DNA from 2 places in the Paenibacillus sp. LRG-1 genome. Region 1 is predicted to be linked to the other one. Evidence: predicted binding sites of a transcription regulator. Region 1 holds the regulator's gene; the other holds the start of a gene.
What was found. Region 1 encodes Rex, which represses fermentation and respiration genes when NADH is low (regulators of the CRP and FNR family bind a similar motif). Its sites were predicted from a motif close to TTGTGAAATATTTCACAA; they were not measured.

Region 1 (3,425 bases):
CACACAGACTTCCATGTTTGAGTCGTGCTAACCAGACCACCTGATTGCTTGGCCTTAATGATAGCAGCATTTTCCTCAGCCACCTGGTCTTGAGTAACATAGGAATAATACCAGAAAATGCTGATCAGGATCAGTATCACGGCCAAAATGGCGACCGCTATCCACTTTTTCTTATTTTTCAAACCCGTGCTTCCTCTCTAAGGGGATGTGACACCTAAATTAGCGCGACAGCAGCCCTTCAAAGGCGGCTTGTGCCTCATGTTTGATACGTTCCTCGTCCATAGTCAGGCATTCGCCGTTTTTCACAACCTGGCGACCGTCTACCCACACATGAGCCACGTCCTTGGCGCTTGCAGAGTATACCGCATGGGAAATAAGATCTGTACGCGGCAAGAAATGTGCCTGATTCAGATCCAACGCGATAAAGTCAGCCTTGTTGCCCGCTGCCAACGCTCCTACTTCTTTTAAACCAATCGACTTTGCACCGTATTCTGTTGCAAGACGCAGCGCTTCACTTGCAGGAACTGCCGTAGGGTCACCGGATACACCCTTGTGAATAAGTGCCGCCAGACGCATTTCCTCGAACATATCCAGGTTATTATTGCTGGCAGGACCATCCGTTCCGAGAGAAACAGTAACCCCTGCACGCAGCAATTCAGGCACTCTGGCCACACCACTTGCCAGCTTCAAGTTGCTACCAGGATTGTGCGAAACCGCTACACCACTTTCAGCCAGTAAAGCTATTTCTTCGTCGTTCAAATGAACGCCATGGGCAACAAGCGAAGGACGGGAGAAAAAGCCAAGCTTATCCAAATGTGCAACTGGACGCAAACCGTAGTCGCGTATGTTTTGCTCCACTTCGGCGATCGTCTCAGACATGTGCGTATGCAGTGGCAAGTCCAGATCATGCGCAGCTTGTACGAATTTTTCAATAAACGCAGGTGGACATGTGTATGGCGCGTGCGGAGACATCATCGTTGTAATACGCCCGTCTGCTTTACCATGCCAGTTACGCGCAAAAGTCACGGCCTCAGCCAGCTTGATTCGCTGTTCTTCTTCCGAGCATAGTCCAATTGCTCCACGCATCAGACTTGCACGAATACCTGACTCTTCAGCTACACGAGCCACCTCATCCATATGATCGTACATATCCAGGAAGGTCGTTGTTCCACCTTTCAGCATTTCCAGCACAGACAAGGACGTACCCCAGTACACGTCCGTAGATGTAAACTTGGCTTCCATAGGCCACATTTTCTCCTGAAGCCATACTTGAAGTGCCAAGTCATCTCCATGCCCACGCAGCAGAGACATCGCCGCATGACCATGAGTATTAATCAGACCAGGTAAAAACAATAGCCCCTTACCATCGATCGCTTCCGTCTCTTCCTCACCCGCAGGCAAAGTCTCGCCAATATAAGTAATACGGCTATCCTCCACAATCATAAAACCATGGACTACCCCAGCTTCTGATCCATTTACGGCAAAAGAGCCGTTTTTAATCATCCATTTATTCACTGTCATATTGTGTTTCTTCCTTTCCGTCCTCCAAATAATAAGCGAGGCTAAGCAAATCAGTTGTAAAGTCTGTGGCATGAATCCGAATGTTGGCCGGTGCCTTGAGAGTAGTCGGTGCAAAGTTCAGGATCGCTCCAATTCCGCTCTCAATAAGCCTGTCAGCCACGTGCTGTGCTTCAAAATCAGGTACGGTAATAATCCCGATTCGAATGTTTTTTTCTTTCACAGTCGCTTCCAGTTCATCCATCGGTTGAACGACCAATGTATTGATCTTGGTCCCTACCTTATCCGGAAACGCATCAAATACTGCGACAATCTTCATATTGTCTTTTAAATAAGCGTTATAATTCGAAAGGGCTTGCCCCAGATTACCCGCACCGACCAATACGACATTAATTTGCTGGTCGATTTTCAGGATATGGCGTATTTTCTCAATTAGATAAGAAACATCATAACCGATACCCTTCCGACCAAAATCTCCAAAATAGGCGAGATCTTTACGGATTTGGGCCGGGTTCAAATCTAGCCTCTGTCCCAACTCTTGAGAAGAGACCGTAGCCACCTCCCGTTTGTGAAGTGCATTCAGATAACGTAAATATACGGGTAACCTCCGTACGACAGCCTCTGAAATTTTATCTGATTTCATACTTGCTCCCCCTAATTGTAACGAACATACTTAGTGTCCGTCCGTTATGCCTCTGTCTCCGGGGCGGATTGGAGCCATTCGGCGATGCGGGGCACCATTTGCTCCGATGGCATATGCTCCATTTTTGGTCCCGGTAACGAGTACAAAAAGTGCTTTCCGTAATAGGATTCGATCACACGCGTATCGTAAACGATAACGACCCCGTGGTCGCTCGCTGTACGTACTAACCGACCAAATCCCTGTTTGAAGCGAATGACCGCTTGTGGTACAGACAGCTTCATAAATGGATTCTTCTTCTGCTGCTGAAGCAGCTCGCTTTTTGCCTCCAGCAACGGGTGATTCGGCGGTTGAAACGGCAAGCGAACAATGGCCAGACAAGTCAGAGCCTTTCCTGGAATATCGACGCCTTCCCAGAAGCTGCTGGTTCCCAGCAATACAGAAGCTTTGGCTTCCTGAAAACGGCGGGTTAGCTTGCTGCGACTCCCACTGTCCACACCTTGTCCCAGCACAGTAATTTCGCTGGATGCTAAGGCCTCTTTGAGCGGCTCATACACTTGCCGGAGCATCCGATAGGAAGTAAACAGAACGAGCATTCTCCCCCGCGTCGCCTGAGCAGTCGCTCCTAGAGAGCTAACGAGCATATCTACAAAGTGTGCATCTCCTACACTGCCCTTCACGCTTGGGAAATCCCGTGGAATGACCAGCAACACCTGATCCCTGTAATTAAAGGGTGACGGGAGCTGCGAAGTCATCAGCCGCTCTTGATCTGCGGCCTCCTGCAAGCCGAGCTGATCGATCATGTACTGAAACGACTTATCTACCGATAAGGTAGCAGACGTCAGAATAATGCTTCTTTTTTTGTCAAAAAACATTTCTTTCAACTGGCGGCTCACATCGACGGGCACCGCATAAAATTGCAATGATTTACTACGGAATTGCCCACTCGCTTCGAGCCAGTATACGGTTGTTTCATCATCGAGTCGGATAAAAAAGCGCAAATTTTCTCGGATTCCCGCCAAATCCTTGAGCAGACCCGTGATATCTGTAATAAGGCTATCTGCCGCATAATCGTCATGTTCTTCCTTGACGTCCAGCATCAGCTTGTCGCCCTTGCGCAAAATTTCGCTCATCGTTACATATAGCTGATTTTCCAAAGCCCCCGCCTGATCCCACTTTGCAGGCTTGGCCGAAGGTTTGAGACGGGAAGAAAACTGTCCTGTTTCACCCGGTGTCGCATCGCTTCGCTCTGGCAACATGCCAAACA
Region 2 (3,425 bases), 160 kb from region 1:
TACCAAGAGCAGAGCACTTTGTACCGTTGTTTATTGCAATGGGGAGTGGCAATCCTGCAAACAAAGCCAAGGTCATCCATAGAAGCTATGAGATGGGGAATTTAAGTTATCTATGCTTACAGTTTTAAAAAGTGTGTTGCCAGAAGAAGGACTAGTGTTAAAATGCTTCGCAACTGCTTCTGTATAAGTAGAGGAGTGGAAATAAATTAGGGAGTGTTATAAGCTATAATGGCTTATAACACTCCCTTTTACATAAAAAACGATTTATTATATGCGGCAAATCTCACGAGGGCACAATTCACAATGACATACGCCTTGCAGCATTTCCAAATCCTTGACAACAATCATGCCATTATCATATTCAACTGCATTTTTCTTACGTAGATCACTAAGCATCCGGTTTACGCTTTCCCGAGTCGCACCGATCATATTTGATAAGTCAGTATGAGTAATTTTTTTATGAATCAGGATATGTTCGCCGTGAGGCTCACCATAGGTATTGCATAGACGGATGAGTGTTGAACATAAAGCGCCAGGCTTGCCGTACATCATCAAATCGCGGAACTTAGTCTGAGTAATGCGATGATGCGAACCCATCCATTTCATAAAGTCAATCGCAAAATCACAATGCTGGCAAATAAGTAGCTCCAGATCTGTATGATCGATTACGCCAATATCACTGTCTTCCAGAACCTCAGCAGAAAAGGAATGCTTAGTACCGAAAAATGGATCGGCTTGACCAACAAGATCGCCGCTTTGATACATATATAGAATAAGTTCCTTACCCTCATCCGTTGTTTTGGTTACTTTCACGCGTCCGCGCTTAATATAAAACAGCTTATCCGCTGTATCTCCTTCCCAGAACAGATGCGAGCTTTCTGGCATAACTCGATCTTTCATCATCACTTGCAACCGGTTGAAGCTGGCCTCCGAGAAGCAACAGGTGTTGCCGCGGGCTTCCATTACATTTGTAGGGTTTCTCATCGTCCATTTCCCCTTTGTATCCTATGTTTTTTATCTGCAACTTGATCAATTCAAATTCATTATATACCTGCGCAATGCGTTTTTGGGGCAAGAAGAGGGGGTAAAAGTGGCAGAATTCCAAACTTTGTGATTTAATTCACTTCATAAAATAAAATTTTAAATAGATTGTGAAAAAAATCACAATATATCTTGAAAAGCTGTGTTACGATCAGTGCGTGAACAAGAGATAGTACACGAGATAACAGGAGGATGAGGGAAATGGCTGTTAAAAACGAGGTTATCCAAAAAGAGCAAAGCGCAGAGCAGTATATTCAAACGCTGATTGACCGGGGGAACCGGGCACAGCAAGCTTTCATGAGTATGAATCAGGAACAGATTGACGAAATCGTACAAGCTATGGCACTCGCAGGGATGGATAAACACATGTACCTGGCGAAGTTGGCTGTTGAAGAAACAGGACGCGGTGTGTACGAGGACAAAATCACCAAAAACATGTTTGCAACAGAATATGTCTATCATAGTATCAAAAATGAAAAAACCGTCGGTGTCATTGAAGACAATGATTTTGACAGTTTTCAAAAGATAGCAGAGCCAGTCGGCATTATCATGGGGATCACTCCAGTGACAAACCCGACTTCGACTACGATGTTCAAAGCGTTGATTGCCATTAAAACACGTAACCCAATCATTTTCGGTTTCCATCCATCTGCTCAATCGTGTAGTGCGGAAGCAGCCCGCGTCTTGCTCGAAGCAGCCGTCAAACATGGTGCTCCAGCTGATTGTATTCAATGGATTGAAGCTCCATCGATGGATAAGACAAATTCACTCATGAATCACCCGGATGTGGCTCTGATTCTGGCAACTGGTGGATCAGGCATGGTTAAGGCGGCATATAGCTGCGGTAAACCTGCTCTGGGTGTAGGCCCAGGTAACGTGCCTTGCTTTATTGAAAAAACAGCAGACATCAAGCAGGCCGTGAACGATCTTATCCTCTCTAAATCTTTTGACAACGGTATGATTTGTGCTTCCGAGCAAGCGGTTATTATCGAAGAGCCAATCTTCGAACAAGTGAAAAAATTGATGATCGCTAACGGCTGCTATTTTGTAAATAAAGAAGAAGCAGCTAAGCTCACTCAAGGAGCTATGAATGTCGAGAAATGTGCAGTGAACCCAGCAATCGTCGGGCAGTCTGCTGTGAAAATTGCTGAAATGAGTGGTATCACAGTACCAGCAGGAACTAAAATTTTGGTCGCTGAGATTGAAGGGGTAGGAACAAAATTCCCATTGTCTGCGGAAAAATTGAGTCCTGTATTGGCTTGCTATAAAGTGAAAAATGCGGAACAAGGTATTCAACGCGCTGCTGAAGTCGTGGAATTCGGGGGCATGGGCCACTCGTCCGCTATTCATTCGAACGATGAGGACGTTATCGCTCGCTTCGCAAACCGTCTGCAAACAGGACGTATCATTGTAAATGCACCTTCCACACATGGTGCGATTGGCGACATTTACAACACCAATCTTCCTTCGTTGACACTCGGTTGCGGTTCGTACGGTCGTAACTCGACTTCGTCGAACGTATCGGCAGTCAATTTGATTAATGTGAAAAGGGTGGCGAAACGGACGGTGAATATGCAATGGTTCAAAGTACCTTCCAAAATCTATTTTGAAAAAAATTCGACACAGTATCTTGCTAAAATGCCTGATATCACACGTGTAGCCATTATCACGGACCCTATGATGGTAAAACTGGGATATGTGGATCGTGTTATTCATTATCTGCATCAACGCCAAACACCGGTAGCTATCGAAGTGTTCTCTGAAGTAGAGCCAGATCCATCGACAGTTACGGTAGAACGTGGTACAGAAATGATGAGACGTTTCCAACCGGATTGCATCATCGCACTGGGCGGCGGTTCGCCAATGGATGCGGCTAAAGGCATGTGGATGTTCTATGAATATCCAGATACTGATTTCAATAACTTAAAACAAAAATTCATGGATATCCGTAAACGGATTTACAAGTACCCACGTCTGGGCCAAAAAGCACAATTTGTAGCTATCCCTACAACCTCGGGTACAGGTTCCGAAGTTACATCGTTTGCAGTAATTACGGACAAAAACCTGGGTAACACGAAGTACCCGCTGGCTGACTATGAGTTGACTCCTGATGTGGCAATTATTGACCCAGTGTTTGTATATTCGCTGCCTAAAACAGCTGTAGCGGACACAGGTATGGACGTTCTGACACATGCTATCGAGGCTTACGTGTCCGTAATGGCTAATGATTACACAGATGGTCTGGCAATTAAAGCCATTCAATTGGTATTCCAATACCTAGAACAATCGGCTCTGATCGGTGATAAGCTGGCTCGTGAAAAAATGCATAATGCTTCCACACTTGCTGGTATGGCGTTTGCTAATGCATTCTTGGGTATTAACCA

Region 2: the regulator Rex is predicted to act here: its motif matches at 1,150-1,167, upstream of adhE (bifunctional acetaldehyde-CoA/alcohol dehydrogenase).

Annotation. Positions count from the first base shown of each region.
Region 1 is NZ_CM170126.1:3,544,565-3,547,989, forward strand. Features, by position in the region: gene ACUUJN_RS15675 (cell wall elongation regulator TseB-like domain-containing protein) at 1-182, opposite strand, end outside; gene ACUUJN_RS15680 (amidohydrolase) at 220-1,521, opposite strand; gene ACUUJN_RS15685 (redox-sensing transcriptional repressor Rex) at 1,508-2,161, opposite strand; gene dinG (ATP-dependent DNA helicase DinG) at 2,206-3,425, opposite strand, start outside.
Region 2 is NZ_CM170126.1:3,706,013-3,709,437, reverse strand. Features, by position in the region: gene ACUUJN_RS16520 (DODA-type extradiol aromatic ring-opening family dioxygenase) at 1-128, shown strand, start outside; gene ACUUJN_RS16515 (Crp/Fnr family transcriptional regulator) at 268-984, opposite strand; gene adhE (bifunctional acetaldehyde-CoA/alcohol dehydrogenase) at 1,243-3,425, shown strand, end outside.